Regions from separate parts of the Streptomyces kunmingensis genome, predicted to be linked through region 1. Evidence: riboswitches for the same ligand, from Rfam matches in the RefSeq annotation. Region 1 holds a riboswitch; each other region holds the start of a gene.
What was found. A riboswitch is a leader RNA that binds a small molecule or an ion and turns the genes downstream of it on or off. The one in region 1 is predicted to bind cyclic di-AMP.
Positions count from the first base shown of each region.

Region 2: linked by a shared signal. The riboswitch ahead of ABD366_RS42755 (M23 family metallopeptidase) and the one ahead of ABD366_RS14095 (transglycosylase family protein) in region 1 are both predicted to bind cyclic di-AMP.
Region 3: linked by a shared signal. The riboswitch ahead of ABD366_RS10440 (M23 family metallopeptidase) and the one ahead of ABD366_RS14095 (transglycosylase family protein) in region 1 are both predicted to bind cyclic di-AMP.

Region 1 is NZ_BAAATS010000010.1:103,784-114,149, forward strand. It holds gene ABD366_RS14080 (nucleoside triphosphate pyrophosphohydrolase) at 1-59, shown strand, start outside; gene ABD366_RS14085 (cytochrome P450 family protein) at 164-1,390, shown strand; gene ABD366_RS14090 (transglycosylase family protein) at 1,552-2,583, shown strand; cyclic di-AMP (ydaO/yuaA leader) riboswitch at 2,765-2,912, shown strand; gene ABD366_RS14095 (transglycosylase family protein) at 2,917-3,621, shown strand; gene eno (phosphopyruvate hydratase) at 3,895-5,175, shown strand; gene ABD366_RS14105 (FtsB family cell division protein) at 5,313-5,807, shown strand; gene ABD366_RS14110 (DUF501 domain-containing protein) at 5,849-6,373, shown strand; gene ABD366_RS14115 (Ppx/GppA phosphatase family protein) at 6,370-7,344, shown strand; gene ABD366_RS14120 (NUDIX hydrolase) at 7,401-7,967, opposite strand; gene ABD366_RS14125 (adenosylhomocysteinase) at 7,983-9,104, opposite strand; gene ABD366_RS14130 (ATP-binding protein) at 9,174-9,722, opposite strand; gene ABD366_RS14135 (helix-turn-helix transcriptional regulator) at 9,781-10,366, shown strand, end outside.
Region 2 is NZ_BAAATS010000072.1:15,925-26,290, reverse strand. It holds gene ABD366_RS42800 (NAD(P)-binding domain-containing protein) at 1-1,111, shown strand, start outside; gene ABD366_RS42795 (chaplin) at 1,371-2,222, opposite strand; gene ABD366_RS42790 (chaplin) at 2,337-2,570, opposite strand; gene ABD366_RS42785 (rodlin) at 2,744-3,154, opposite strand; gene ABD366_RS42780 (rodlin) at 3,363-3,773, shown strand; gene ABD366_RS42775 (rodlin) at 3,948-4,355, shown strand; gene ABD366_RS42770 (hypothetical protein) at 4,434-4,709, opposite strand; tRNA gene ABD366_RS42765 (tRNA-Met) at 4,795-4,868, shown strand; gene ABD366_RS42760 (PP2C family protein-serine/threonine phosphatase) at 5,024-6,124, shown strand; cyclic di-AMP (ydaO/yuaA leader) riboswitch at 6,369-6,527, shown strand; gene ABD366_RS42755 (M23 family metallopeptidase) at 6,539-7,579, shown strand; gene ABD366_RS42750 (aldo/keto reductase) at 7,649-8,605, shown strand; gene ABD366_RS42745 (PrsW family intramembrane metalloprotease) at 8,612-9,916, opposite strand; gene trmB (tRNA (guanosine(46)-N7)-methyltransferase TrmB) at 9,991-10,366, opposite strand, start outside.
Region 3 is NZ_BAAATS010000006.1:488,090-498,455, forward strand. It holds gene ABD366_RS10420 (MBL fold metallo-hydrolase) at 1-272, opposite strand, end outside; gene ABD366_RS10425 (glutamate dehydrogenase) at 411-1,616, shown strand; gene ABD366_RS10430 (SIMPL domain-containing protein) at 1,637-2,392, opposite strand; gene ABD366_RS10435 (SGNH/GDSL hydrolase family protein) at 2,568-3,386, opposite strand; gene ABD366_RS10440 (M23 family metallopeptidase) at 3,527-4,300, opposite strand; cyclic di-AMP (ydaO/yuaA leader) riboswitch at 4,304-4,468, opposite strand; gene ABD366_RS10445 (tyrosine-protein phosphatase) at 4,866-5,663, shown strand; gene ABD366_RS10450 (DUF6126 family protein) at 5,682-5,855, opposite strand; gene ABD366_RS10455 (helix-turn-helix domain-containing protein) at 5,858-6,484, opposite strand; gene ABD366_RS10460 (aspartate aminotransferase family protein) at 6,583-7,968, opposite strand; gene dxs (1-deoxy-D-xylulose-5-phosphate synthase) at 7,965-9,932, opposite strand; gene ispG (flavodoxin-dependent (E)-4-hydroxy-3-methylbut-2-enyl-diphosphate synthase) at 10,009-10,366, opposite strand, start outside.

The DNA.
Region 1 (10,366 bases):
GGCTGGAGAACCAGGACACTGCGGATCAGGACGCTGCGGACCAGGACACTGCGGATTAAGACCCGCTTCCAGCGGGTCTCCGCGGACGGGCGGACACCGGGGCCGCCCTGTCACCCGCTCCGGATACGGTCGGAGGGTGACCGAAAGCCCTGTCCCCGCCGCGATGCCCGAACTCTTCACCTGGGAGTTCGCGAGCGACCCGTACCCCGCCTACGCATGGCTGCGCGAGCACGCCCCCGTGCACCGCACCACGCTCCCCAGCGGCGTCGAGGCCTGGCTGGTCACCCGGTACGCGGATGCCCGCCAGGCCCTCGCCGACCAGCGGCTGAGCAAGAATCCGGACCACCACGACGAGCCCTCGCACGCCAAGGGCAAGACGGGCATCCCGGGCGAGCGCAAAGCCGACCTGATGACGCATCTGCTCAACATCGACCCGCCGGACCACACCCGTCTGCGCCGCCTCGTCTCGAAGGCGTTCACCCCGCGCACCGTGGCCGAATTCGCACCCCGCGTCCAGGAGCTGACGGACGACCTCATCGACCGGTTCGCGGCGAAAGGCGAAGCGGACCTGATCCACGACTTCGCCTTCCCGCTCCCCATCTACGCCATCTGCGACCTGCTGGGCGTCCCGCGCGAGGACCAGGACGACTTCCGGGACTGGGCGGGCATGATGATCCGGCACGGCGGAGGGCCGCGCGGCGGAGTCGCCCGCTCGGTCAAGAAGATGCGCGGCTATCTCGCCGAGCTGATCCGCCGCAAGCGCAGCGACCCCGGTGACGACCTGATCTCCGGCCTGATCCGCGCTTCCGACGACGGTGAGCACCTCACCGAGAACGAGGCCGCAGCCATGGCCTTTATCCTCCTTTTCGCCGGTTTTGAGACCACCGTCAACTTGATCGGTAATGGAACGTATGCCCTAATTACGCACCCCGATCAGCGTGAGCGGTTGCAGCGCGCGCTGGCCGAGGGCGACGCCGGGCTCCTGGCGACCGGCGTCGAGGAACTGCTGCGCTTCGACGGCCCGGTGGAGCTGGCGACCTGGCGGTTCGCGACCGAGCCGCTCACCATCGGCGGCCGGTCCATCGCCACCGGCGACCCGGTCCTCGTCGTACTCGCCGCAGCGGACCGCGATCCGGCGCGCTTCGCCGATCCCGACGCCCTCGACCTCTCCCGCCGCGACAATCAGCATCTCGGCTACGGCCACGGCATCCACTACTGCCTCGGTGCCCCCCTCGCGCGCCTGGAGGGACAGACCGCGCTCGGCACGCTTCTGACGCGCCTTCCGGACTTGCGGCTTGCCCAGGATCCGGCTGATTTGCGCTGGCGGGGCGGGCTCATCATGCGTGGACTGCGCACGCTGCCCGTCGAGTTCACGCCAGAGCGGACCTGACGCCCCGTCAAGACTGTGATGTTGACGTGATCTGCGCTGCATCGACTTGTGACAAGCGTTCGAGTCCCGCTACGTTCACCAGTCATCGCGACACAGGCACATCCGGCACCACTTCCGCCGATCCCGTCGCGTGCTGCATCAGTCTCGCGAAAGGCAACCGCATGCTCTCCGGGAACGGCCGACACCGTCGCCCCCGTCAGGCCCCTGCTCTCGTCGTCGCCGCCGGCGTCACCGGCAGCGCCATCGCGATCCCGCTCCTCGCGGCGACCAGCGCGAGCGCCGCCTCCACCACCACCTGGGACAAGCTCGCCGAGTGCGAGTCCGGCGGCCAGTGGAGCCTCGACGCGGGCAACGGGTATTACGGCGGACTTCAGTTCTCGCAGGAGGTGTGGGATCGGTACGGCGGCCTCGAGTTCGCCCCGACCGCCGCGGAGGCCAGTCGTTCGCAGCAGATAGCCGTCGGCGAGAAGGCCCTCGCGGCCAAGGGGCCCGGCGTCTGGCCGAGCTGCTCGATCGTGGCGGGTCTCACCCAGAGCGGCGAAGCGGCCGAGGTCGACCCGGGCGTGAGCGTCTCCCCGCAGCCGTCCGAATCGGCGGACTCCTCGGACTCCTCGGACTCGTCAGGCACCTCGGACTCGTCCGGCTCGGGAGAGAAGAATCACGAGGAGTCCGGTACGTCCGGCTCGTCCGACGAGGGTGACGAGGCCGAGGCGTCGGACACGCCGTCGGCCGACGCCTCGACCGATACCTCCGGTAACAAGGCCGACGACGACGCCCGTGATGACGCGGGCGACGACGCCAAGGGTGCATCCGCGGACAAATCAGCCGATGCCGACAGCGACGGCGACGGCAAGTCCGGTCAGTCCGACTCCACTTCCTCCGCGGACCCGGCATCCTCCGCCTCCGGCGACTCCGCCGGCCGCCACCGCGGCGACCGCGCCGCGGACGACACCGCCGCCTCCCGCGGGGGCGAGGGCCGCCACGCCTCCCGTGAGGACCGCGAGGAGGAGTCCGCCGAGGGGACGTACACGGTCCGCTCGGGCGACAACCTGTGGGACATCGCCGACGCTCAGGGCGTGAACGGCGGGTGGGATGCGCTCTACGACCTGAACAAGAAGACGGTCGGCACCGACCCGGACCTCATCCTTCCTGGTCAGAGTCTGGATCTTGGCCTCGAATCGGTCGAAAAGTAGCGGGAGTTCAGAGACGGTTGGGGCCTGTATGTCCACTTTTGCGAGAGTGAGACATGAGTCTCAAAGACCCTGATCGTCTTTGAAATCGGGCGGATCTACTGCTTAACGTCGTCACCGCTCGCCACAGCGGGCCCCGAGGGACGTCACGCCGAATCCTGCCGACGTCCGCACGGGAACAGTCGACGCGTCAGCGCCGTAGGCAGGAGCGGGGGACCCAAGGTAAGCGCCGGGAAACCGGCTTGGGGTTAAGCCGCGCACAAGGATGCGCGGCCGGGCACTCACTGGCCCGAACCCGACAGCTCACCTCGTAGGCGTCGGTGAGGGGATCTCTCCATGCTGCTTTCCAGCAAGGGCAAGCACCGCCGCCCGTCCAAGGCCGTCCGTGTCGCCACGCTCGCCGGTGTCGCCGGTGCCGCCGTCGCCGTTCCGCTGATGGGTGCCACGGGCGCCTCCGCCGCCTCCACCTCCGAGTGGGACCAGGTCGCGTCCTGCGAGTCCGGTGGCAACTGGTCCATCAACACGGGCAACGGTTACTACGGTGGCCTCCAGTTCTCGTCCTCGACGTGGGCCGCGTACGGCGGCACCGCCTACGCGTCCTCCGCCGACCAGGCGTCCAAGGCGCAGCAGATATCCGTCGCCGAGAAGGTCCTCGCCTCGCAGGGCAAGGGTGCCTGGCCGAGCTGCGGTGTGGGCCTGTCCGGCGCCGACACCAGCAACTCCGCTCCGGCCGAGTCGCAGCAGCAGTCGCAGCCGCAGCAGCAGGAGCGCTCCGACTCCTCCACGACGACCCGCTCGCAGGAGCGCCAGCAGCCGCAGCAGCAGGCGCAGCCGAAGCGGGAGTCGAAGAAGACCGTCACCACCCCGACCGGCAAGAAGGTCGAGAAGGGTGACGGCGAGTACAAGGTGAAGTCCGGCGACACGCTCAGCAAGATCGCCGAGGCGCACGGCACCACCTGGCAGAAGGTGTTCAAGCTCAACAAGGACATCGTCAGCGACGCGGACCTGATCTACCCGAACCAGCAGCTGCACCTGAAGTAGGCAGCCGCGCCCTTATGTAAGGGGTGGGTACGGACCCGGCATCGGCGGAAGCCGAGTCCGACCACCGCCCCGCCTTCACGGGCCGCTCAATTCGGCGACCTCCGTTCCGGTTCCGGGGCGGAGGTCGCCGTCTTTGTTCCGTTTGGAAACATTTCGCTATCGGCGTTGTCCACGAGACGGTCGGTCGGCTGGCCGATGCCCCGGAGCCGGTTACGCTCAGGGGTGCGGGCCAGCCGCCCGCACTGTTGTGTCACATCCCAGAAGGAGATGCTCGTGCCGTCCATCGACGTCGTCGTAGCCCGGGAAATCCTGGACTCCCGAGGCAATCCCACGGTCGAGGTCGAGGTCGGCCTCGACGACGGCAGCACGGGTCGTGCTGCTGTTCCGTCCGGTGCCTCCACCGGTGCCTTCGAGGCCATCGAACTCCGTGACGGTGACCCCAACCGTTACCAGGGCAAGGGCGTCGAGAAGGCCGTCCTCGCCGTCATCGAGCAGATCGGCCCGGAGCTCGTCGGCTACGACGCCACCGAGCAGCGTCTGATCGACCAGGCGATGTTCGACCTGGACGCCACCGACAACAAGGGCTCCCTCGGCGCCAACGCGATCCTGGGTGTCTCCCTCGCCGTCGCGCACGCCGCGTCCGAGGCCAGCGACCTGCCGCTGTTCCGCTACCTCGGCGGTCCGAACGCGCACCTGCTGCCCGTCCCGATGATGAACATCCTGAACGGTGGGTCGCACGCCGACTCCAACGTCGACATCCAGGAGTTCATGATCGCGCCGATCGGCGCCGAGTCGTTCTCCGAGGCGCTGCGCTGGGGCACCGAGGTCTACCACACCCTCAAGAAGGTGCTGAAGACCAAGGGTCTGTCCACCGGCCTGGGCGACGAGGGCGGCTTCGCCCCGAACCTGGAGTCGAACCGCGCCGCGCTCGACCTCATCCTCGAGGCGATCAAGGAGGCCGGTTACATCCCCGGCCAGCAGGTCGCGCTCGCGCTGGACGTCGCCGCCTCCGAGTTCTACAAGGACGGCAAGTACCAGTTCGAGGGCAAGGAGCGCTCCGCCGCCGAGATGACGGAGTACTACGAGGAGCTCGTCTCCGCGTACCCGCTCGTCTCCATCGAGGACCCGCTGTACGAGGACGACTGGGCCGGCTGGAACACCATCACCGAGCGCCTCGGCGACAAGGTGCAGCTCGTCGGCGACGACCTGTTCGTCACCAACCCGGAGCGCCTGGCCCGTGGCATCGAGGAGAACTCGGCCAACGCGCTGCTCGTCAAGGTCAACCAGATCGGTTCGCTGACCGAGACCCTGGACGCCGTCGAGCTGGCCCAGCGCAACGGCTTCAAGTGCATGATGTCCCACCGCTCCGGCGAGACCGAGGACGTCACCATCGCCGACCTCGCCGTCGCCACCAACTGCGGCCAGATCAAGACCGGCGCCCCGGCCCGCTCCGAGCGCGTCGCCAAGTACAACCAGCTCCTTCGCATCGAGGAGATCCTGGACGACGCGGCGGTCTACGCCGGCCGCAGCGCGTTTCCCCGCTTCAAGGGCTGACGCCCTGCGCTCGGCGTCCCCGCGCTTCAAGGGCTGACCGCCCCCGGCGCTGTAGTTCCGTACGTCCTCGCACTCGGTCCCGTACCGTGTGCGAGGACGTACGCACGTAGGCAGCCGGACGGGGAGGCGGACAGGCGATGCCGGGAAAGCTCCGAAGCAGGGGCCGCGACGACTCGGCCCGCTTCTCCACGGCCACCCGACTGCGCGTGCTCGGCGAGCAGACCGCCGAGCGCGTCTACCGCTCGCAGAACAAGCGGCAGGCCCGCCGCTCCCGCCTCACCGGCCGTGCGGCACTGCTCGCCCTCGTCGTCTGCACGCTCGTGGTCGCCCTCGCGTACCCGATACGGCAGTACGTGTCCCAGCGCGGCGAGATCGCGGACCTGCAGCGCCAGCAGCAGGAGGCCGAGGACCGGGTCGACCGGCTCCGGGACGAGAAGGCGCGCTGGCAGGACGACGCGTACGCCGAGCAGCGGATCCGCGAGCGCCTGCACATGGTGATGCCGGGGGAGACCGGGTACGTGGTGCCCGATCCGCGGTCCACCGAGGACGGTCGCGCCGAGCAGGGCGAGGCCGACCGCCCCTGGTACTCGAACGTGTGGGACGGCGTCGACAAGGCCGACCGCGCAGACTGACCCATCTCTTACCCCGCCCCACACCGAAGTGAAAGACAGGCATGGAAACGCCCCCGCCCCAGACCGAGTCCATCGCGCCCACGGACGCCGACATCCACGCGTTCAAGGAGCAGCTCGGCCGCCCGCCGCGCGGCCTGCGGGCCATCGCGCACCGCTGCCCCTGCGGCAATCCGGACGTCGTCGAGACGGCTCCGCGTCTGGAGGACGGCACGCCGTTCCCGACGACGTACTACCTGACGTGCCCGCGTGCGGCCTCGGCCATCGGGACGCTCGAGGCCAACGGCGTCATGAAGGAGATGACCGAGCGGCTCGGCACGGACCCCGAGCTGGCGCGGCAGTACCGGGCGGCGCACGAGGACTACATCGCGCGCCGTGACGCCATCGAGGTCCTGGAGAACTTCCCGAGCGCGGGCGGCATGCCCGACCGTGTGAAGTGCCTGCATGTGCTCGTGGCGCACTCGCTGGCGGCGGGCCCGGGTGTGAACCCGCTGGGCGACGAGGCGATCGCGATGCTGCCGCAGTGGTGGAAGAAGGGCGCGTGCGTGTCCGCGGAGGTGGCTGAGTGACCCGGGTCGCGGCCGTCGACTGCGGTACGAACTCGATCCGCCTGCTGGTCGCGGACGCGGACCCCACGACGGGTGAACTGGTCGACCTGGACCGCCGTATGACGATCGTCCGGCTCGGTCAGGGTGTCGACAAGACGGGGCGGCTCGCGCCCGAGGCGCTGGAGCGCACGTTCGCTGCCTGCCGCGAGTACGCCGAAGTGATCAAGAAGCACGGCGCGGAGCGCGTCCGTTTCGTGGCCACGTCCGCGTCCCGTGACGCGTCGAACCGGGACGACTTCGTCCGCGGCGTCCTCGACATCCTCGGCGTCGAGCCGGAGGTGATCACCGGTGAGCAGGAGGCGGCCTTCTCCTTCACGGGGGCGACGAAGGAGCTGACGGGCCGGGCCGATCTGGACCAGCCCTATCTGGTCGTGGACATCGGCGGCGGGTCGACCGAGTTCGTGGTCGGTGACGACGAGGTGCGGGCCGCCCACTCGGTCGACATCGGCTGCGTGCGGATGACGGAGCGGCACCTCGTCGCGGAGGACGGTACGGTCACCGACCCGCCGTCCGCGGCGCAGGTCGAGAAGATCCGCGCGGACATCGTCGCGGCTCTGGACCTGGTCGAGCAGCGGGTTCCGCTGACGCAGGCCCGGACGCTGGTCGGCCTGGCCGGTTCGGTGACGACGCTGGCGGCCCTGTCGCTCGGCCTGAGCGCGTACGACTCGACCGCGATCCATCACTCCCGGATCTCCTACGAGAAGGTCGCCGAGCTCACCGACTGGCTCCTGACGTCCACGCACGACCAGCGTGCGCTGAGCCCGGTGATCCACCCCGGCCGCGTCGACGTCATCGCCTCCGGCGCGCTCGTGCTGCGTCTGATCATGGAGCGGACCGGCGCTCGCGAGGTCGTCGTCAGCGAGCACGACATTCTGGACGGCATTGCCTTCAAATTGGCAGAAGAGGCCCACCCGGGTGAAAAGAGCGACTGACCTGCGGTGATGTCCTGAAGCGCAGCGGCCCCGGTACCTCTGGTGGGTACCGGGGCCTAGCTGTGACCTGAGAGGCTCTGGCGTGTGGCGTTCATCACGCGGGTGCGCAGGGGCTCGGCCGTCAGCATGTCGGCGAACTGCCAGCTGTAGGCCGTGACCTCTTCCTCTTGCAGGTTGACCAGATCCGCCGTGGTGCGGAACAGGTATCGGAAGTCGAAGTGAAGGTGCTCCGGCTCATCCTTGGCCGGATTCGCCGGGATCGAGTGCACATCGACGTGCAGCGGCAGGCCGCTGTCAGGCTCGACGCGGTCGGGGCTGATCCCCGTCTCTTCGGCCAGCTCGCGCAGGGCCGCGTCCACGAGCGTGGTGTCGCTGTCCTCGACGTGGCCCCCGGGCAGCAGCCACTTTTGCAGTGCGCGATGTTCGATCGTGAGTACGCGTCCGTCGGGGCGGAGCAGGGCGGCGCCGGCCGTGACGTGCCCGCGGAACTCCTTACGGGACGTGATCGAGTCGCCTGCCTCGCCGAGGGTCGCGACAAGAGCGGACAGTGCGTCTTTCTCGTCGGGGTGCTCGGCGAGGTACGCGTCGACCGTTTCGCGTACGTGCTGTGCCGGAATCGGCATGGGTGCTCCGTTCCTCTATCGGTTGAAGTAGCTGAGCCACGTTGCCGCGATGGTTGCCCGATCATCGGCGCCAACCTCGTGCATACCGGGTCCGAGATCGCCACGGGAGAGCATCCGCATTCCGGCGAGAATTTCGGACTGCACAAGGAAGATGAACGGCCCAACGTGGGCGCCGTGCAGGAAGTTGACGGCGTTCCCTCCGTTGAGCAGGTAGAAGTAGTGGCCGGTCGTCGAGTAGCGGGTGACGTGCTCGCCCTGGGGCGCGCGCTGGTAGACGCGGGGGAGTGCGGCGAGGTCGAGTTCGTCCTCGGATGAGGTCACGGTCGCCACGTAGGCGCCGTTCCGCAGCGTGGCGAAGTCCTCGCCTCGCAGGGACACCGCGCCGGTGGCGCAGAGCACAAGGCCGGCGCCGTGCAAGGCCGTGTCGCGGTCGCGCGCGACAGTGAAGCCCTGCGAGAGGGCCTGTGTCTGCCGCACGGGGTCGACGTCGTACACGGTGACCTGTACGCCCTTTGCGTGGAGCAGGCGGGCGATGGAGGAGCCGAGTTTGCCGAACCCGATTACGAGGGCAGGGCGGCCGTGGGGGATGTCGCCGCGGCTACGCATGAGCGCTTCGGCCGAGAACACGACGCTCTGGCCCACGAGAAAGTCCTCGGGGTCTTTGAGCGGGGAGCGGGCGACGGAGACGACGGGGCAGGGCAGCTTGTCGCGGTCGGCGTAGCGGCGGTGTCCGTTCTCGGTGTCCTCGACGACGCCGAGAATGCGACCCGTGAAGCGGTCGTGCAGGGCGTCGATGGAAGGGGCGAAGTACCCGCCCACGTCGAGTAGCACGACGGACTGTCCGGCGGCGCGTGACTCGATGTACTCGACCGCGGTGTCTGGGTCCTCGAACAGTTCGCGCGTCAGGGTGTCGCAGGGCGTTACCTTCTCGACCGCGCGGAGTGCGGCGGGGTCGATGGACTTCGGCTTGGGGAGGACGGCCCGCAGGGCGCTGTTCGTGCCCACCGCTCGGACGAAGGAAGGGCGCTCGGGGAGCAGGTGCGTGATCAGGAAGGACGACGGACGTTCCGTTGGTGTGAGGTCGTCCGCGATGCGCGCGAAGTAGGCGTCAAGCCGGGCACGCTCGAACTGTTCCATGGACTCACTTCCCTTGTCTGAGGGGTAACTCTGGTCGGGGTGTGCGAGTAGCGGTTCACAGTCGGCGCGTCAGAGCGCGTGCACTTCGGCCCATACGGACTTTCCGGTGCTCGTGTCGTTCGCCCCCCAGAGTCCGGCGCACACGGTGTTGACGATCGATAGGCCGCGGCCGGACGTGTCGTTGTCGGTGGCGGCCTTTATGCGGGGGTGCCGGCGGATGGAGTCGTGAACCTCGATGCGCGTGCATCGGTCGTCGGCGTCGATGACCAGGCGCAGGGGGTCGCCCGGGGCGCTGCCGTGCTTCACAGCGTTGGTGACGAGTTCGCTCGCGACCAATGACACCTGGTCGAGGTGGTCATCGCTCGCATCGGGAACGTTGGTTGCGAGGTACCCCCGGATGAAGTGCCGGGCGTCACTGACGGATTGGGGGCGGCTCCGCAGTAACAGGATGTGTGGACAGGACACTTGGGCGCGGGCTCGCGAGGTGGAACGAGTGATCCATCTGTCGAGGTTCATCGGCCGTCCCCTGCGGAGTCCTGGTTCCGTCCTGACGCCTTCAAGGGAACCGCGGCGTATTGGCCGTGGCCACGGCAGCAATGCGGCACTCTTGACGCACATCTGATGCACGGGCGCGGGATGAGGTGCCGGCGGGGCCCGGCGGGGGAAGGAAGTCGACGTGACCCTCAGAGATCGGCGAAAGGCTAGGGGCTACAGTCAAGAGAAATTGGGCAGCGCGCTGGGCGTCGACCGCACAACGGTCAGCCGATGGGACCGGGGAGAAACTGCGCCCCAGCCGGAGTACCGGCCCAAGTTGGCAGCGCTGTTAGACCTTGACCTCGTGACGCTCGACGCCTTGATCAAGGAATCATCCGCGCCCCTGGAAACGAACGTGGGGTCGCTGTCGCACGACGCCTACGGCCCGGGGGAAGACGACATGATTCGACGCGAGTTCCTGCGCGTCCTTGCTGTGGCGGGGGCGGTTGCTGCGTTGTCTGCCGAGGGGTCTGACGCCCTCGCGGATGATGCCGCGCGCGACGATGCCGCCGGCTATTCACGGATGAATGAACACCTCTGGCAGGTGTACCAACTCGCTCGCTCCAAAGCCTCTGTTCGCCCCGTCGTTACTGGTCAACTGACAGCGTTGAACGAGAGTCTGTCGGATCGCCCAGCGCCCCACGGCCCCCTATGCGTGGCGGCTGGCGATCTGTTCCAACTTGCTGGCGAGTTGGCGTTCGATGGGAACCGGCACACGGATGCCGCCG
Region 2 (10,366 bases), on a different contig from region 1:
CTCGGCGCCGGGCGCCGCGTTCCGCCTCGACCAGTACTGCGCCGAACAGGGCAGCACCGCGCGGCACGGCCACCCGATCCCCGTGGAGACGTTCGCGTCCTACGGCCTGTGGTTCGCGCGGCAGGCGGTGGACCAGCTGGACGAGCGGATGATCGAGCACATCGACGCGGCGCCCGACGGCTTCGTCCTGCGCACCCAGGACGGCCAGCTCCTGCGCAGCCGCGCGGTGGCCCTGGCCAACGGGGTGCTGCCGTACATGCACATCCCCGAGGCGCTGCGGAACCTGTCGGACGCGCACGTGTCGCACAGCAGCCGGCACAGCGACCTCGGCCGGTTCACCGGCTCGGACGTCACCGTGGTCGGCGCGGGACAGGCGGCCCTCGAGATCGCGGCGCTCCTCGCCGAACAGGGCACGCGGGTACGCATCCTCGCGCGCGCCTCCCGACTGGACTGGAACACCGTCCCGCCGCCCTGGGCGCGCCCCTGGCACCAGAGCCTGCGGGCTCCCCACAGCGGCCTCGGCTGCGGCTGGCGCAACTGGTTCTACTCCGAGAAGCCGGGCGCCTTCCGACGGCTGCCGGAGCGGACCCGGGCCGCCGTCACCGCGACCGCTCTCGGGCCCGCGGGTGCCTGGTGGGTCCGGGACCGGGTGGGGACGGGGGCCATCGACATCCGGATGGGGCGGACCATCGTGGACGCGAGACCGTCGGCGGGCCGGATCCACGTGCGCGCCCTCGGCACCACCCAGGGCATGGAGGACTTCGAGACCGACCACATCATCGCCGCCACGGGCTTCCAGGCGACCTGCGCCAGGATGACCCTGCTGGCGCCCGGCGTACGGCACATGCTGACCCGGCGGCCCGAGGACACCCCACGCGTGGGACGCGGCTTCGAATCGGCCTACCCGGGGCTCTTCCTCGCGGGCCTGGTGACGACGCCCGACTACGGCCCGGCGATGCGCTTCGTCCACGGCGCGTCCTACACCGCGCCCTCGCTGGTCGACGGGGTCGAGCGGTACCTGACCCGGCGGAACTGGCGGCGTGGTCCCGTAGTGCCGATGGGCAGACGGCATACGCCGGAGCCCGTGCCGGTCCCGTCGGACAGGCTCTGAGAACCCATTGGGGTGACAAAGCTGGCAAACGGGTGAATCGGGCATCCGGGGCCCGCCGTCCGATGGTGCACTGGCGCCTGTCATGAGAATGGCCGCGCTGTCTCCCTCCCAGCCGTCGGCTTCACGCCGTTGGGCAGACAGCTGGTAACCGTGCCGTCCTCAGGGGGCCGGGAAGAACCTTGGTAGCTCTTCCCGGCCCGACTCCTCGGCCCGACTCCTCAGCCCGGCCGCCCGGCCCGGCGGGTTCGAGTCCCGGCACTCAGCGGCGCGCCGCGGCCGACCTGCGGTACAGGATCCCGCCGCCGAGCAGCAGCCCCGCCCCGGCGGCCGCGGACCCCAGGACCCGCTCATCGATCCCCGTCTCGGCGAGCCGCCCCCGCGCCACCGGTGCCTGCGGATCAACCACTGTCTCGCCCGTACGCACGTCCTGCTGACGCAGGGCCGACCTGGCCTGGCTGCCGTGGGCCGAGCCGGACATGGCCCTGCTGGAGGGCGGTGCGCCGGGATGCCCCTCGCCCTCGCCTTCCTCCTCGTGCGACGCCGGAGGCCGCTCGTCGCCGTCCGAGGGTGTCGGCACCGCCGCCGCTTCTCCGCCGTTGGCACAGGAGTTGCCGAAGGCGGGGTTGCCCACGCCCACCACGTCGACGGTGTTGCCGCACACGTTCAGATCGACGCTCACGGGAGCCTGCACCGAATTGCCCGACAGGACGCCGGCGGACTGCGTCGTACCCGAGGAGTTGCTCGCCGAGCGAGGCGCGCGAGGCGCGGGTGCCCGGGCGGAGCTGCTCCCGATGGCGGTCGCGTCGTGCCCGCTCGCCGCATGCGGCCGCCCACTGCCGTGCCCGCCGCCGTGTCCGCCACCACGCCCGCTGTCCGTGGAAGCGACGGCGGAGGCGTTCTTCTCGGCGCAGCTGTCGCCCATGGCGGGATTCAGGGCACCCACTGCGTCGACGGAGTTGCCGCAAGCGTTGACGGGGACCGACAGCGGAGCCTCGACCGAGTTGCCCGACAGCACACCGGGAGAACCGCCCGACTGCCCCTGGTCACCCGCCATCGCGGACGCGCCCGCCCCGGGCACGGACAGGAATCCCGTCGCCGCCGCTGCTGCCACTACCCCGATTCTCAGTGCCTGCCTCAATGTGTTTCCTTTCCCGCTACAAATTCGAAGCCGACCCCGGAGCCCGAAGGCACCAGGGTCGGCTGGGTGACAACTGCGGTTCCTGCGTCAGTCGTTGGCGCAGGTGTTGCCGAAGGCGGGGTTCAGCAGACCGATGACGTCGACGGTGTTGCCGCAGAGGTTGACCGGGATGTGGATGGGGGCCTGCACGTTGTTGCCCGACAGCACACCCGGGGAGTTCACGGCCGCACCCTGCGCACCGGCGTCGGCGAACGCCGGGGCCGCCATACCGAAGGCCATGACCGCACCGGCCACGATCGTGACGCTCTTCTTGAGAGACATGTCTTTCTCCTTTTTACCGAGGAAAATTCTTGGGACTCCGCAGATCAAACGAGCCGGCACCAGTCGAGGAAACTGTGCCGACCGGGCGACGAAGCGGACCGACGCCCGGTAAAAAGGCCCGGACCGCCCGCGGTCGAACGACGCGGACGGTCCGGGCCGGGTGCGCAGCTGAATCAGCTGTTCTGCGTACCGTTGGAGGAGAGAACCGGGATGTCGTCCAGGATGTGCGACAGCGGCTCGTCGCCCTTCGCCTGCGTCGAGTTCTCGACACACTGCTGGTTCTGCGGGGCAGACAGGATCGGGATGTCCTGGATGCCGACGTTGACGAGGCCCACGATGTTCTGGATGTTGGCCTTGACCGGCAGACCGACACAGGGCTTGTTCAGGGAACCCTGGACCAGGCTGAGCTGCGGGCTCATGTCGCCGTCGGTCGAGGAGTTGCCGAATGCCTGCTGGGCGCCGTTGCCGCTGGCCGAGGTGGTGCCGTTGTCGTCGCCGTTGGCGAGCGCCTGCGGCGCGGCCGCGGCGGAGATGCCGATGACGGACACGGCGACTGCGGCTGCAGTCATTGCCTTCTTGAGCATTTTTTCTGTTCCTTTTCTGACAGGCACCGGTTACTGCGAAAGGAACAACTCCCCGGGATCGCGATGGTTCCGCAGGTTCACCCGTTGCGCCGAGAGTCTTATTATCCGCACGGCGCGCAGTTCCCCATCCGAGTGAATTCGGGCAACCAAACAAGGTCGCGTGTAGTTGGTACGGATGCTCTCGGAAACAACTGAAGGGGAATCCCACATGATGAAGAAGGCTGTGGCGGCTGCCGCCGTCACCGCGTCTCTCGTCGGCATCTCCGCCGCGGCCGCGCCCCAGGCGCTCGCCAACGGGGACGACAGCCCGACGACCTCGTTCAGCGGCAACCACTCGTCGCAGGCGTTCGGCAACTCGGCCACGTACGGCAACATGAGCCCGCAGATGGCGCTCATCCAGGGTTCCCTGAACAAGCCCTGCATCGGCCTGCCCGCCAAGGCCAACATCCAGAACATCGTGGGCCTCGTCAACGTCGGCCTCCAGGACATCCCGATCCTGTCGGCCCCGCAGAACCAGCAGTGTGTCGAGAACTCGACGCAGGCGAAGGGCGACGAGCCGCTGTCGCACATCCTGGACGACATCCCGGTTCTCTCCTCCAACGGCACCGGCAACGACTGATCCGTATGCCGCACGCGTTGGGCCGCCGTATTCGGCGGCCCAACTGCGCTTTACGAGTGCGCGTATAGCTCTCAGGTATTAGCCCGAATGGGTCAGGGTCCGCAACCGTCGTAATTCTGACCAGTTGTCTAACCGTAGCTCCGTCAACGGAGTACGGTAATGAAGGGAATTCGCATGAAGAAGCTGTGGGCAACCGCAACGATCGTCGCTTCCATCGCCGGCCTGTCGGCGGTGGCTGCTCCCCAGGCCCTGGCCATCGGTGACGACAGCGGCACCACCTCGGCCAGCGGCAACGGGGCCCAGGAGGCGTTCGGCAACTCCTCCGCCGACGGGGACCAGAGTCCGCAGCTCACCCTGGTCCAGGGCACGCTGAACGAGCTCTGTGTCGGTCTGCCGGTCAAGGCGAACGTCCAGAACATCGTGGGTCTGGTCAACGTCGGCGTCCAGGACATCCCGATCCTGTCGGCCCCGCAGAACCAGCAGTGCGCGGAGAACTCGACGCAGGCCAAGGAGGACGAGCCGCTGTCGCACGTGCTGGACGACATCTCGGCCCTGTCGGCCAACGGTGTGCAGAACGGCTGACACGCTTGACACACCTGAGGGGCGGCTGCGTCAGGCAGCCGCCCCTCAGGCGTGTCCGGGTATGTGGTGCGGGTGTCGCTACGCGCCGACCAGGTTGGTGACCGGCGCCACCAGGTCCGTGACCTGGTGCAGCTCGCTCAGCTTGTTCAGCTGGTTGAGGCCCTGGATCTGTTCGGCGGTGTGCGGCACCTTGTCGCGCTGCGCGGCCGGGATGGCCATGGTGGAGACCGCGTCCAGCGTCGCGGTGGGGGAGATGGTGTTGCCGGACGTGTCGGCCTGGGCGACCGGGGCGGCGATCGCGGTGGCGCCGACAGCGAGCAGGACAGCGGTGATGGCTCGTCGAGTTGAGGTCATGTCCTCTTAACGCCAGTCGGAAGGCGCCGGACACGGCCGCGATTGGCATTCGTCGTCCCTGATGGCGTAGTGTTGCATTCACCGACGCGGGGTGGAGCAGCTCGGTAGCTCGCTGGGCTCATAACCCAGAGGTCGCAGGTTCAAATCCTGTCCCCGCTACTGAAGGCCGAGGCCGGAATCTTTCGAGATTCCGGCCTCGGTCTGTTTATGGGCCCTGACCCGGACGGAGCAGTAACGCTCGCCTCCGGCTCCCGCCCCGGGAACCCTTGGACAGACGCCGGAATCCGGGCGCGGACTGTGGCAGGAGACGAGTGGTGGGGCAGCGAGGAGGGCGGCACAGACACGGAGCGGACGCCGTCGGCACGCGCGCCTTCCTCCGGGTGCTGCCCCTGCTGCTGATCATCGGCGGCGCGGTCTACGAGTACTGCACACCGTCCGGATTCGCCGGTTCACCCCTGTTCAGCGCGGCGCCCCTGGTCGTCGCCCCGTTCTTCTCGCTGGGCAGCACGATCGCGGCCGGAGCGGCGTCGATCGCCGCCATCGTCGCCGTGCATCTCAGGTACACGGCCTTCCACACCGGCGTCTATACGGAGATGGCCACCGTGGCCACCGTGTGCGTGCTGGCCTGCTTCATCAACCGGATCAAGCGCCGCAGCGACGAGCAGCTCGCGTCCGCGCGGCAGATCGCGGAGGCGGCCCAGCTCGCCGTGCTGCCGGAGCCGGCCGGGCGGATCGGCGGTCTGGCGATCGCGGCCCGGTACGAGGCGGCGCAGGCCGACGCGTTCATCGGCGGCGACCTGTACGCGGTGCAGGACACACCGCACGGGGTGCGGATAGTCGTCGGGGACGTACGCGGGAAGGGCATGGGCGCGGTCGCCGCCGTGGCCGTCGTCATCGGCGCCTTTCGGGAGGCCGCCGAGCAGGAGGACAGTCTGGAGGCGGTCGCCCAGCGGCTGGAGCGGGCGCTGGCCCGGGAGGGCTCCCGGCGGCGCGGCATCGACGACTTCGAGGGCTTCACCACCGCCGTGCTCGCCGAGATCCCGCACGGCGGCCGGCTCCTGCGCATCCTCAACCGCGGCCACCCCGAGCCGGTCGTGCTGCTCGGCGACGGCACGGTCCAGGTGATCACGCCCGCGGAGGCGGCGCTGCCGCTCGGCCTGGGCGAGCTCGGGTCCTGGCCGGACCGGGCCACCGAGGCGGAGTTCCCGCCCGCGGCGACGCTCCTGCTCTACACCGACGGGCTCTCCGAGGCACGGGACGCGAAGGGCGTCTTCTACGATCCCGCGGCCCGGCTCGTGGGCCGGATCTTCCCGGGGCCCGATGAGCTGCTCGCCGCGCTGGCCGAAGAGGTACGCCTGCACACCGGGGACGGCGCCACCGACGACATGGCGCTGCTCGCCGTGCGGCGTCCTTGATCAACCTCACGAGGGGTGACCGGACGACCCCTCTTCGCATAACAATTGACACTACGTCAGAAACTGATGGGTTTGAAGCGCGTCAAAAACGACGGGCAACTCGCCCGATTCCGCCCGGTAGTGCCCCGTTAAGTCCAGGCCAAGAACGTGAACGATCAACGGGAACAGCTTGGAATTACTATCGGCTGTCTATTAACGTTCGATAACGCAGCGCGGTCGTCCCAGCCGTCACAAGCGACGGCTCCGTGCGCACACGCTTAATCCCGCAAGGGAGCCGGGGAACCACCAACTTGGGGTGAATCAGGCATAGTTCCGTCGCTTTTCGGGCGTCGGACCGTGCTCGTAGGAGACCTTCCTGCTCCGAACCCGTCAGCTAACCCGGTAGGCGAGAAGGAAGGAAAGGAGAGCGCCCCCGTGGCGTCGAACCGTCCTGCCCCCGAGTTCCCCGGATTCTCCGCCGACCCCGCCCCAGGCGGGTCCGGTGTCGAGCAGGGGACCTGGGAGGAGTGGAATCCCACCGAGGAATCCGTCCGTCCCGTCCGCGGCAGGCACCGCGTGGCCCGGCAGCGCGGCGGACTCGCGCGCAGCTCCACGGTCCTCGGCGTCGGCGTGATCGCCGCCGTCGGCGCGGGCGGCATCGCCACCGCGCAGGGCGGCAAGCCCCCGGTCCACATCTCCATGCCCGACCTCTCGGCGGTCAAGGACTCGCTGCCCGAGGCCAAGTCGCTGCCCGGCGTGGGCGCGCTCATGTCCGACACCGCCGACTCCTCGTCCGGCGCCACCGAGGCCGCCCCGCTCACCTCCATGGGCAACGGCCGGTCGGGCGCGGGCGAAGCGCTGCGGTCGCGCATCATGCAGCAGGCCGAGGCGCAGCAGGACGCCGCCGACGCCAGGACGCAGGCCGCGGCCGAGGAGGCCGCCGCCCAGAAGGCCGCCGCGGAAGCCGCGGCGAAGCAGGAGAAGGCCGAGGCCAAGGCCGCCGCCGAGAAGAAGAAGGCGGAGGAGGAGGCCAAGAAGAAGGCCGAGGCCGAGCGCCTGGCCAAGCTGGCCAAGAGCTACAAGCTCCCCGTCACCTCGTACACGCTCACCGGCACCTTCGGCCAGCCCGGATCCCTGTGGTCCTCCGGCTACCACACGGGCCTGGACTTCGCGGCCTCCACCGGTACGCCGATCTACGCCGTCCACGGCGGCACCATCACCGAGGCCGGCTGGGCGGGCGCGTACGGCTACCGCACGATCCTCACCCTCGACGACGGCACCGAGCTGTGGTTCTGCCACCAGTCCTCGCTGAACGTCAGCGTCGGCCAGAAGGTCAGCACCGGCGACGTCATAGGCCGCGTCGGCGCCACCGGCAACGTCACGGGGGACCACCTCCACATGGAGGTCCACCCCGGCGGTGCCGCCACCGGCGTCGACCCGGCGGCCTGGCTGCGCGACAAGGGCCTCACCCCCTGAGAGCCCGGCCCTCGAACGCCTCCCGCCCCTACGGAACACCTCGTACCGTGGGGGCGTAGAACTGAGGGCATGACTTCTTCCCCCTCACTGCGCAAGCTCGGCTCCTCCGACCTCGAGGTCTTCCCGCTCGCCCTCGGGGGCAACGTGTTCGGGTGGACCGCCGACGAGGCCGCCTCGTTCGCGGTGCTCGACGCCTACACCGCCGGGGGCGGCAACTTCATCGACACGGCGGACTCGTACTCGGCCTGGGTCGAGGGCAACCACGGCGGGGAGTCGGAGACCGTCATCGGCAAGTGGCTCAAGGCCCGCGGCAACCGCGACGACCTGGTCATCGCCACCAAGGTGGCCCGCCACCCCGACTTCAAGGGCCTGCGCGCCGCCAACATCAAGGCCGCCGCCGACGCCTCCCTCACGCGCCTGGGCACCGACCACATCGACCTGTACTACACGCACTTCGACGACGACGAGACGATCCCCGTCGAGGAGATCATCGGCGCGCTCGACGACCTCGTGAAGGCGGGCAAGGTGCGCAACATCGCCGCGTCGAACATCTCGCCCGAGCGTCTCCAGGAGTCCCTCGACGTCTCCGACCGCGAGGGCCTCGCCCGCTACGTCGCCATCCAGCCGCACTACAACCTCGTCTCGCGCTCCACCTACGAGGGCGCCCGGCAGGACATCGCCTCGCGCGCAGGGCTCGCCGCCGTCCCGTACTACGCGCTCGCCTCCGGCTTCCTGACCGGCAAGTACCGGCCGGGCGTCACGGTCGACGGCGCGCGGGCCGGGGGCGCGTCCAAGCACCTTCAGACCGAGCGCGGCCAGAAGGTGCTGACCGCCCTCGACGAGATCGCGCAGGCCCGCGGCGCCGAGGTCGCCACGGTCGCCCTCGCCTGGCTCGCCGGGCAGCCCACCGTGGCGGCGCCGATCGCGTCCGCGCGCACGGTGGAACAGCTTCCGGCGCTGCTCGCGGTGGCGGACCTGACCCTGACGGACGAGGAGCTCGGCCGCCTCACGGCCGCGTCCGCCTGAGCCTTGTCAGTAGCGGTACGGGTTGTACGCGGGAACGTGCGGCATCGGCCCCGCGTACACCGGTGGCCGCCACATGGGGGCGGCGACCTGGGAGGCGTACGCGAGCGCGGGACGTGCGTGATGGCGCCGCTCCCACAGCGCTTCGAGCAACTCGCGCTCCCGTACGACGAAATCGGCGCCGGCCCGGCCCTTGCGGCCGCGGTGCCTGAGCAGCGCGAGCGACGTCGCGTACGCCTCGTACTCGGTGACCGCCGCCTCCGCCTCCTTGCCGCCGTAGTACGCGGCGTACTCCCGGGCGAGGCGGCGTGCCTTGAGCGAGCCGAGGGCGAACGGGTCGGGCGGCGCGAGCCACCCGGCCACGACATACGCGGACAGCTCGGCCCGCACGGTGCGCAGCTCGCGATGGCGTACGTACACGGCGAGCCAGGTCAGCAGGCCGAACGCCGGCACCATGAACGCCGCGTACACCGCGAAGAAGCCGTACTCGCCGAAGGACGACGAGCCGTTCCAGAACGCGTGCATGCCCATCGCCGCGAGCAGCCCGGCGAGCGGCAGCAGGACGCGGCGGGCCCGGCCGCGGTCGGGTGCGATGACCGCGGCGACGCCGAAGCCGATCCCGGTGAGCACCGTGAACAGCGGGTGCGCGAACGGCGACATCACGATCCGCACGAAGAAGGTCGCCGCCGTCACCGAGGTGAGGCCGGGTCCGGTGCCGGTCAGCTGATCGGTGCCGAAGGCGTTGCCGAGATACAGGATGTTCTCGGTGAACGCGAAGCCGGTCGCGGTGACTCCGGCGATCACCACACCGTCGACGATGCCGGTGAAGTCCCGTCTGCGGAACAGGAAGACGAGCAGCACGGCCGCGGCCTTGGCGGACTCCTCGACGACGGGCGCTATGACGGTGGCGCCGAGGGTGTCGGCGCCGGTCGGGTCGGCGGTGGCGGTCTCTATCCACCGCGTCGCGAAACTGTTCGCGACGATCGCTATCAGGGCTGCCGCGCAGGCGCCCCAGGCGAAGGAGAAGAGCAGGTTCCGCCAGGGCCCGGGCTGCACCCGGTCCAGCCAGCGGAACGCGGATATCAGCAGCGGCACGGGCAGCACGGCCAGGCCGAGCCCGACCAGGAACCCCTCGGTACCGGTCTGCTCCCGCACCAGCGCCAGGATGACGGCGCCGGACACCGCGAGGAGCGTGGCGAGCGCCGTGACCCTGACCCCCTTCCGCTCCCACCAGCGCGGATGCGGGACCGCGCCGGTCGGCTGTGTGCCGGGGGCGTGGTCCTGCGGGGGCGGGCAGCCGGGGTACGAAGCCACTCATTGACCCTAACGAGGGATGCGCGGCGCCGCGACGGGGCCGGACTCTTGGGCCGATCCTCGACCGTGACCCGCTACCGGCGCCGGAACAGCAGATCGTGCACCACATGCCCCTTGTCCAGGCCCTGACCCTCGAACCGGGTCAGCGGACGGAACGCGGGGCGTGGCGCGTAGCCGCCGTCCGGCCGCGTGTTCTCGTAGTCGGGGTGGGCGGTGAGCACCTCGAGCATCTGCTCCGCGTACTCCTCCCAGTCCGTCGCGCAGTGCACCAGCGCGCCGGGCTTGAGCGGGCCGGCCACCTGGGACAGGAACTCGGGCTGGATCAGCCGCCGCTTGTTGTGCCGCTTCTTCGGCCAGGGGTCGGGGAAATAGACGCGCAGCCCGTCGAGGCAGGCGTCGGGGAGCATCGCGCGCAGCAGGATGATCGCGTCGCCGTTGGCCACCCGTACG
Region 3 (10,366 bases), on a different contig from region 1:
GCGGCCGGTTTCGACAGGTCGGCGAGGGTCGTGGCGTGGACGGGGACGGTGCCCAGCGGAGCGCGCCGGGCGCGCTCCTCCTTACGGAAGTAGACCTTCGCGAAGTCGAGCATGGAGCCGTCGGGCCGGGTACGGGCCCCCAGCGGGTTCTGGAACTGCCCGTCGGCGAAGTTCGGTGACTTGCGGATCCGCTCCAGGCGCGCGCCGGTGGCCTCGGCGCCGAACGCGGCAGGCTGCAGCGAGCGCAGTCCGGGACTCAGGGAACGTGGCACAACGCCTCCTGTTGATCGATCAGGGTGTTCCATTATGTGCCGCACCTACGACAACGCGTCGCACCGCCCCTGGGACCATGCGGCCCGGACCGGTCCGGCCCCGCCGGTCCCCGCCCGCACCGCCCCCGAGGAGTTCCCATGACCAGCCCCGCGCCCGCCGCCTCTCCCGCGAAGCCGCTCATCGAGCTGACCTGGACGGACCATGTCACGGGCCGCACCGGCTACTTGGTGGTGGACCGGCTGGTGCGCGGCGTCTCCAGCGGCGGCCTGCGGATGCGCCCGGGCTGCACGCTCGCCGAGGTCGCGGGGCTCGCGCGCGGCATGACGATGAAAGAGGCGCTGCACTACGACCCGCAAGGGCGGTACATCCCGCTCGGCGGCGCCAAGGGCGGCATCGACTGCGACCCGCGCTCACCGGAGGCGTACGGCGTCCTGGTGCGCTATCTGCGGGCCATGCGGCCGCACATCGAGTCCTGCTGGACGACCGGCGAGGATCTGGGACTGACCCAGGACCTGGTCGACAGGGCGGCCGCGGAGGCGGGGCTCGTCTCCTCGATCCAGGCGGTGTACCCGCTGCTCGACGACGAGCGGGCGGCCCGCGCCCGGCTCGCGGCCGCGTTCGCGCTCTCCGTCGACGGGATCGGCCTGGACGAACTCGTGGGCGGCTGCGGTGTCGCCGAGTCGGTGCTCGTCGCGCTCGACCGCGCCGGGCTCCCGTACGAGGGCACCCGGGTCGCGCTCCAGGGCCTGGGCACCATGGGCGGTGCCACGGCACGCTTCCTCTCCCGGGCGGGTCTGAAGGTGGTCGCGGTCGCCGATCTTAAGGGCACGGTCGCCCACCCCGACGGGCTCGACGTGGAACGCCTGCTCGCCGCGCGCGACGCGTTCGGCACGGTGGCGCGCTCGGCGCTGCGTCCCGGTGACCGCGAGCTGCCGGGCGACGCCTGGCTCTCGGCCGACGCCGAGGTGCTCGTACCGGCTGCCGTCTCGTATGCGATCGACGCCGCGAACCAGGAGCGGATCACGGCGCGGTGGATCGTGGAGGCGGCCAACATGCCGGTGCTCGCCGACGCCGAGGAGTTGCTCGCGCGGCGCGGGGTGACCGTCCTGCCGGACGTCGTCGTCAATTCCGGGACCAACGCCTGGTGGTGGTGGACGCTGTTCGGTGACATCGGCGCGGACGCGGACGAGGCGTTCGCCCACACGCGGCGTTCCATGCGCGCCCTGATCGGTCAGGTGCTGGCGCGCGCGGAGGCCGACGGGACGACCCCGCGGGCCGCCGCGCACGCCCTCGTCGCCGACCGGCTGCCCGTCATCGCGGAGCGTTTCGGCTGGTACCGGTGACGGCGCCGCCCGGCGCGGCGTCAGTTCAGCTCGTACACCGCCGTCACGCTCACCGCGTCCTCGATCTCCCCGGCCGCCACCGGGACCTTCCCGGCCGCCTGGTCGAAGGCCATCGCGGGGACGGCCACCGGCCGGGGGCGGCCGCTCGTCGTCTCTTCGAGCGAGACGAGCCGGCCGAGCTTGTGACCGCTCGCCTTCGCGTACTGGACGGCCTTCTCGTGCGCGTCGGCGTACGCGGCCGCCCGGGCCGCGGACCGCAGCCGGCCGGGGTCGGCGATGTCGAAGACGACGGAGTCGATCCGCACGTCGTCGCCGGTCGCGTCCGCGATCGCCTGGATGAGCGCGCCGGTCCGGTCCAGGTCGCGGACCTTGACGGTGAAGGACTGGGTGGCCCGGTAGCCGGCGACCCGGGTGGCCGCGCCCGGCTCGGGGCCGGTCTCGTAGACGGCCGACGTCGCGAGGCTCTCCGTACGGATGTCCCGGTCGGCGACGCCCGCCTCGCGCACGGCGGCGAGCAGCGCGTCCGCCGCGCGGCTCTGCGCCGCCAGGGCGTCCTTCGCGGTGGGCCCGTTCGCCTCGACGCCCGCCGTGACGATCGCCATGTCGGGTTCGGCAGTGGCGCGGCCCTCGCCGGTGACGGTCAGGGTCGCGGGCTTCGGCGCCGCGGCGGCGGCCGCGTGCGGCGCCGCCTGGGCGGCTACGGCGGGTACGGCCGGCAGTACGAGGGCGAGCAGGGCGCCGGCGAGCACGGCGCTGCGGCGGGAGCGTACGGACATGGGATCGGGGTCCTTCCCGGTCGGGCCCGCCGACGCGGCGGGCGGCCGACATCCCAGCACCCGCACCCGGCCAGGCGAGGCACGCCACTCCGCCCGTCACCCCTAAGAGAACCCGCAGTACCTCTGGAAGGTGACCAGGAGGCGCAAGGAGAGTGGCTCGGCCTCCGGAAGGCGGCTAGGAAGCGGATTCCAGGTGCATCTTGATGAGGTGCGGGTCCACGAAGCCCTTCGCCTGCACGCGGTCCCCGGAGGACTCGCCGCGCAGCCGCCGCCCGATCCACGGCACCAGGAACTCCCGCGCCCAGTGGATGTCGTCGCGCCGCACCTCGAACGTGCCGCGCGGCGGCAGGAGCGGCCAGGCCTGCTCGGGGTCGGCGGGGACGTCGATGCCGAGCGCCTGTCCCGCGCGCAGGGCGACCCGGGTGTGGCCCTCCGCGGACAGGTGGAGCCGGTCCTCGTCCCAGGCCCGGCGGTCCTGGATGGACCTGAGGGACCACAGGTCGAGCATCGCGCAGCCGTGCCGGTCGGCGATGGCCCGCACATGCATGTTGTACGTGGCGATCTTGCCGCGCAGATGCTTGAGGACGGCCACGTCGCGGGTGTCGAAGCCGGTGGCCACCATGACGGTGCCGGCGGCCTCGGCGAGGCGTGCCACGGCCTTCTCGAAGCGTTCGGCCACGTCGTCCGGGTCGGTGCCGGGCCGGATGATGTCGTTGCCGCCGGCGACCAGGGTCACCAGGTCGGGGGCGAGTTCGACGGCGCGCGGGACCTGGTCCTCGACGATCTGGTCGAGGAGTTTGCCGCGCACGGCGAGGTTCGCGTACTGGAAGGTGTCCTCGGCCACGCGGTCGTCCAAGAGGACGGCGAGCCGGTCGGCCCACCCCACGAAACTGCCGTCGGGCCCGGGGTCCCCGACGCCTTCGGTGAAGCTGTCCCCCACCGCCGCGTAGGACCGAATCGTGCCGATGCTGAGTGATCTCGATTCGTTTGCCACGACCACACATCTTTCACCTTGAGGTGTGACCTACGCCAACGTAACCACGGGTTGACGAGCGGTGAGAAAACGCACTCGGCCCCCGGGGAATAACCCCGGGGGCCGAGTGGATCGCGCGAGACGCACGCGGTGCGGGTGGCTCAGATGCTGACGCCGTGCTCGCGCAGGTAGGTCAGCGGGTCGATGTCGGAGCCGTAGTCCGGCGAGGTACGGATCTCGAAGTGCAGGTGCGGCCCGGTGACGTTGCCGGTCGCGCCGGACAGGCCGATCTGCTGGCCGGCGGTGACGGTCTGCCCGGCCGAGACACCGATCGAGGACAGGTGGGCGTACTGCGAGTAGTCGCCGTCGGCGTGCTTGATGACGACCTCGTTGCCGTAGCTGCCGTCCCAGCCGGCGGAGACGACCGTGCCGTCGCCGACGGCCTTGACGGTGGTGCCGGTGGAGACCACGAAGTCCGTGCCGGTGTGGTAGCCGCTCGACCAGGAGGAACCGGAGGCGTGGTACGCGGTGCCGACGGAGCCGTCGACGGGCTTCACGTAGTCCGCGGTGCCCGTGCCGGTGCTGTCGCCGGTGCTCGACGCGGTGGTGGAGGCGGTCTTCGCGGCGCCGTCCAGCGTGAGCTTCATGCCGGGCTGGATGAGTCCGGCGTCGGAGCCGACGACGCTCTTGTTGGCCTCGTACAGCTTCTTCCAGCCGCCGTCGACGTCCTGCGCCTCGGCGATTCTCGAGAGCGTGTCACCGGCCTTGACCGTGTACGTCTTCGCGTCGGTCGAGGCGGCGTCGCCGGTCGCCGCGTGGGCGCCGGTGGCGCCGATGAGCGGCAGGGCGAGCGCGGCCCCGCCGGCCGAGGCCACGGCGGCGGCGCGAGTGATGCGCTGGGTCTTCGAACGGCGGTGCTTTCCCTTTGCGGGCATGGCGCTTTTCCTCTCCGTCGCCTACGAGGTGAGCTGTCGGGTTCGGGCTGGAGCTGCCCGGCCGCGCCCGGTTCACGGACACGGCTTCACCCCTAGCCGCATGGGGAATTCCCGCGGCGTACTGCCTGTGGGTCCCCCGCTCCTGCCGTCACGGGTCGTTGTTCGGAATCCGGGCGGCGGCAGGACTAGGCGTTCCGTCCGGATGGAGTGGTGACAGTAAGCCGACGAGAAAGGCGGCGACAAATGTCGAATTCACCGACGAGGCCGCTTTCTTGATCGACTGAGAGTTCCCTGTGTCACCCTGCGTCGATGTCCGCGCTTTGCCAGCGCCTTACCTTCTGGAATTCCCGAGGAAGAAATCCGGGACGGCCGCCACGGACGGTCACGAATATGAGCCTGCTCACGCGAACCGCACAATCCCCTTTGATAAATGGATAGTTAATACCAAAGCGGATAGAACGGACAGATAGTTGCCCCGGGAACCCATGTCGTATCGTCAGACGCGCGCCCGCAGACGCGCGCCCACCGACGAGCAACGCCGGTGACCCGACCGGGAGGAGCCCCCGTGACGCAGCACGCCCCGTCCACCGAGCCGGAGCTGTCCGGAGTGCGCAACTTCCGTGATGTCGGTGGCCTTCCGACCGTGGACGGCCGGCGCGTGCGTCCGGGTGTGCTCTACCGCAGCGGCCATCTCGCCCACGCCACGGCCGAGGACGCCGCGTTCCTCGCGGGCCTCGGCCTGCACACCGTCTTCGACTTCCGCAACGCCGCCGACCAGCGGCTCGAGGGCGCCGACGTCGAGCTGCCCGGGGTGCGCAACGTGAACCTGCCGCTCTCCGACCCGGCGGACGGCGCCGAGTTCTGGCAGATGGTCCGCGACGGCGACATAGAGCAGCTGCGCACCCTGCTGTCCGAGGGCCGCGCGGCGAACCGCATGATCACGTCGTACCGCACGATCATCTCCCAGCGCACCGCAGAGCACAGCCGCGTCCTGCACGCCCTCGCCGAGGAGAGCGTGCCCGCGCTGATGCACTGCGCGGCGGGCAAGGACCGGGCGGGCCTGTCGATCGCGGTGACGCTGCTCGCCGTCGGCGTGGAGCGCGAGGCCATCGAGGCCGACTACCTGGAGTCGAACGCCAAGCACCGCCGCTACAAGGTGCGCCGCAGCGCCACGTCGGGCGACGCCTACTCCCCCGAGGTCATGGAGCTGCTCAGCCCGCTCTTCGACGCCCGCGCCGCGTATCTGCACGCCGCCTTCGAGACCATCGACCAGACCTGGGGCACCACGGACCGCTACTTCGAGGAAGGCCTGCGCTTCAGCGCGGCCGACCGCGAGCGGCTGCGCGAGCGGCTCCTCGACTGACTCCCCGACGGACCCGGGTCACTGGCCGCCACCCAGCGTGAACAGCATGTAGATGAAGGCCGCGAGGGCGTGTCCCGCGAAGACGTAGACCAGGACCCGCACCCAGATGCCGCGCGGCAGCTTGTCCTCGATGTCCCGGCGGCGTGCGGGCCGTGCTTCGGCTTCGGTGGTGTGCTCGGTCGCGTCGCTCATGGTCAGACCTCCCGGATCGGGCCGGCCGCCGGGCCGAGACACAGCGCGGCGGTCGGACTCTGCAGCAGGGTGTGTACGAAGAGGAGCTCGGCCCCGCCCCGGTCCGCGGCGGCGATCCGGTGCGGGGTGAGCGAGTCGAAGTGCGCGCTGTCCCCGGGGTCGAGTCGGTGGGACGTGTCCCCGAGGCGCAGCCGCAGCCGTCCCTCGAGGGCGTAGAGCCACTCCTCGCCCGGGTGCACGCGCACGATGTCGCCCTGTGATCCGTACGGCACGTGGACCCGCAGGGCCTGCATGCCGCGGCCGGCGGAACCGGCCTGGAAGTACGTCCAGCCGCCTGCCTCGGTCGCCTCCATGGCGCCGCCCCTGATCACGGCGTCACGGTCGGCGGGGGTCTCGCCCAGGAGTTCGGAGACGGTCGTACTGTAGATACGGGCGAGCGCGAGCAGCATCGGCAGCGACGGCTGGCGCTGTCCGGTCTCCAGCCGCGACAGATGCGCCGGCGACAGACCGGCGGAGCGGGCCGCGACCTCGAGGGTGAGGGCGGCGCGACGGCGCAGGGCACGCAGCTGGGGCGCGACGGCGGGCAGCTCCGAGGGGACCGGAGCCTCCTCCGGGAGGGCAGGGCTCATACACTTGATTACGCCAGAGCCCTGCCTCGCAGGCAAATTTCTTGCCTCCGAGGCAAAGCCCGCTCAGGCACCGCCCCGGCGAACGGTGAGGGCGCGGGTCAGCGGTTGGCGACCGCCTGCTTGATCAGTGTCCTGCCGAAGTCCCACATCAGCCCGCCACCGCTGTGCGCGTCGTCCATCACGGCGGTGAACGCCTCCACGAACCGGTCGACGTCGGCCTCGTCCACGACCAGGGGCGGGATCAGCTTGATGACTTCGAGGTGATCGCCGGAGACCTGCGTGAGGATCCGGTGCTTCTGCAGCAGCGGCACGACCACCATCTGCGCGAACAGCCCCTTGCGCGCGGCCTGAAGCATGGCCCAACGACTGCGCAGCTTCAGCGACTTGGGCCTGCCGAACTCGATGCCGATCATCAGGCCGCGCCCGCGGACGTCGCTCAGCAGCTCGTAGCGGTCGACGAGCGCGGTGAGGCGGGCCGTCATCAGCTCGCCCATGGCCCGGGCGTTCGCGACGGTCTCCTCGTCCTCCATGACGTTCAGGACGGCGAGTCCGGCGGCCATGGCCTGGGCGTTGGCCCCGAAGCTCGCCGAGTGGACGAGGACGCGGTCCATGGACGAGTAGACCTTCTTGAAGATCCAGTCCTTTCCGATCGTCGCCCCGACCGGCACATATCCGCCGGACAGCGCCTTGGCGACGCAGACGAGGTCCGGCTCGACACCTTCCTCGTGCTGGTAGGCGTAGAAGTCGCCGGTGCGGCCGAGGCCGGTCTGCACCTCGTCCGCGATGAGCAGCGCCTTGTGCCCCCGCAGGAGTTCCTGCGCGGCCCGCAGATAGCCGGGCGGCGCCTCGTGCACGCCCTTGCCCTGGATCGGCTCGACGATGAGCCCGGCGACATCGCCCTTCTTCAACTCCCGTGCCAGCGCGTCGAGATCGCCGAGAGGGACGGCCGTGTCGGGCAGCAGCGGCGCGAATCCGTCGCGGAATCCGTCCTCGCCGTTGACCGAGAGCGAGCCGGTGGTCAGACCGTGGAAGGCGTGCGCGCAGTACAGGACGCGCGGCTTTCCCGTGGCGTACCGGGCGAACTTCAGCGCGGTCTCCACCGCCTCCGTCCCGCTGTTGCCGAAGAACACGCGGTCCAGGTGCGGGCTGTGCGTCAGCAGCTTCTCGGCGAGCAGTCCCGGCAGCGGCTGGCAGTCGAATCGGGTCAGGTCCGCGAGGGAGGCGTCGAGGACGTCGTGCAGCGCCTTGCGGACGACGGGGTGGTGGCGCCCGAGTCCCATCACGCCGAAGCCGGCGAGCATGTCCAGGTAGTCGTTGCCCTCCGCGTCCCAGAAGTGCGCACCCTCGGCCCGCTCGTACACCTTGTCGAAGCCGATGGTGTGGAGCATCTTCGGCAGCTGGTGGTTGAGGTACTTGGTGTGCAGCTCGTACCGTTCGGCGCCGCGCTCGGCCAGCAGCTTGCCGAGGTCGAACTCCTTGCTCATACGTCGTTCTCCTTGCCGACCTTTTCGGATGCGCTGGCTTTGGTGCCGGCTTTGATACTTGCTTCGGTACTTTCTTTGATACTGGCTTCTGCGCCGGCTTTCGCCTTCAGGCTCGTACTGATCCGGCCCGCGATCTCCACCGGCGTCAGTCCGATGTCGGCGAGCACCTCGGCCCGTTTCGCGTGTCCCAGGAACTGCTCGGGTATGCCGAACCGCCGTACGGGCACGTCGACTTCGGCCTCGCCGAGCGCCAGGGCGACGGCCGAACCGACGCCCGCGGCCCGGCTGTTGTCCTCGACGACCGCGACGAGCTCGTGCGCGGCCGCCAGTGGCGCGAGGCCGGGGTCGACCGGCTTGACCCAACGCGGGTCGACGACCGTGCAGTTGACGCCCCGCGCCTCGAGGAGTTCGGCGGCCTGGAGGCAGACGGGCGCCATGACGCCGACGGACACGAGCAGGACGCGGGGCGCGTCCGCGCGGTGCAGTACGTCGAGGCCGCCGATCCGGTCGACCGCGGGAACCGGCACCCCCACGGACTCCTTGGGGAAGCGCAGCATGGTCGGCGCGTCGTCGACGGCGACGGCTTCCCGCAGCTGCGCCCGGAGCTGTTCGGCGTCGCGCGGGGCGGCGATCCGCAGGCCCGGCACGACCTGGAGCACGGACAGGTCCCACATGCCGTTGTGCGAGGCGCCGTCGACGCCGGTCACCCCGGCCCGGTCGAGCACAAAGGTCACCCCACAGTTGTGCAGCGCGACATCCATCAGGAGCTGGTCGAAGGCCCGGTTGAGGAAGGTGGCGTAGACGGCGACGACCGGGTGCAGGCCGCCCGTCGCGAGGCCCGCGGCGGAGACTGCGGCGTGCTGCTCGGCGATCCCGACGTCCCAGACCCGGTCCGGGAACTCCTGCGCGAACCTGGTCAGGCCCACCGGGTGCAGCATGGCCGCGGTGATCGCGACGACGTCTTCGCGCTCCCGCCCGATCGCCGCGATCTCGTCCCCGAACACCGACGTCCAGGACGGCCCGTTGGACGGAGCGAGCGGCTCGCACGTCAGCGGGTCCATCACCCCCACGGTGTGGAAGCGGTCGGCCTCGTCGGCGAGCGCGGGCTCGTACCCCCGCCCCTTCTCGGTCAGGCAGTGCACGAGGACCGGGCCGTGGAAGCGCTTGGCCCGGCGCAGCGCGGACTCCATCGCGCCCACGTCGTGCCCGTCGATCGGCCCTACGTACTTCAGGCCGAGGTCCTCGAACATGCCCTGCGGGGCGAACGCGTCCTTGAAGCCCTTCTTGGCGCCGTGCAGGGACTCGTACACCGTGTGCCCGACCACGGGTGTGCGCAGCAGTACGTCCTTGCCCCAGGCCAGCACCTTCTCGTAGCTGTCCGTCGTGCGCAGGGTGGCGAGGTGGTTGGCGAGGCCACCGATGGTCGGCGCGTACGAGCGCTCGTTGTCGTTGACGACGATGATCAGGGGGCGGTCCTTGGCGGCGGCGATGTTGTTCAGCGCTTCCCAGGCCATGCCGCCGGTCAGCGCGCCGTCACCGATGACGGCGACCACGTGCCCGCGCTCGCCCTGCACCTGGCGCGCCTTGGCGAGTCCGTCGGCCCAGCCGAGGGCGGTGGAGGCGTGACTGTTCTCGACGATGTCGTGCTCGGACTCCTCGCGCGAGGGGTAGCCGGAGAGCCCGCCCTTGCCGCGCAGCTTGGAGAAGTCCTGCCGTCCTGTCAGCAGCTTGTGCACGTAGCTCTGGTGGCCGGTGTCCCAGACCAGCCGGTCGACGGGCGACTCGAAGACCCGGTGCAGCGCGATGGTCAGCTCCACCACGCCCAGGTTGGGTCCGAGGTGACCGCCGGTCCTGGCGACCGCGTGGATCAGGAACTCTCTGATCTCCGCGGCCAGTTCGCCGAGCTCCTCCTCGCTCAGCGCCTTCAGGTCGCGCGGCCCCCGGATGGTTTCCAGAATCGTCACGTTCGAGCCCCCTTCCCGTTCGAACTCAAGAACTCAAGAACTCAGAACCCAGAGCTCAGAACCCGGAACTTCGGATTCAGCTCACGGTGACGCCGGGCGCACCCGACGCGACGCCGTCCTTCTCCATCTGCTCGGCGATCTTCATCGCCTCTTCGATGAGCGTCTCCACGATCTTCGACTCGGGCACGACCTTGATGACCTCGCCCTTCACGAAGATCTGCCCCTTGCCGTTGCCGGAGGCGACTCCGAGATCGGCCTCGCGGGCCTCGCCTGGGCCGTTCACGACGCATCCCATGACGGCCACCCGCAGCGGCACTTCCATGCCGTCGAGTCCGGCGGTCACCTCGTCGGCGAGCTTGTACACGTCGACCTGGGCCCGGCCGCACGAGGGGCAGGACACGATCTCCAGGCGCCGCTGCCGCAGGCCGAGCGAC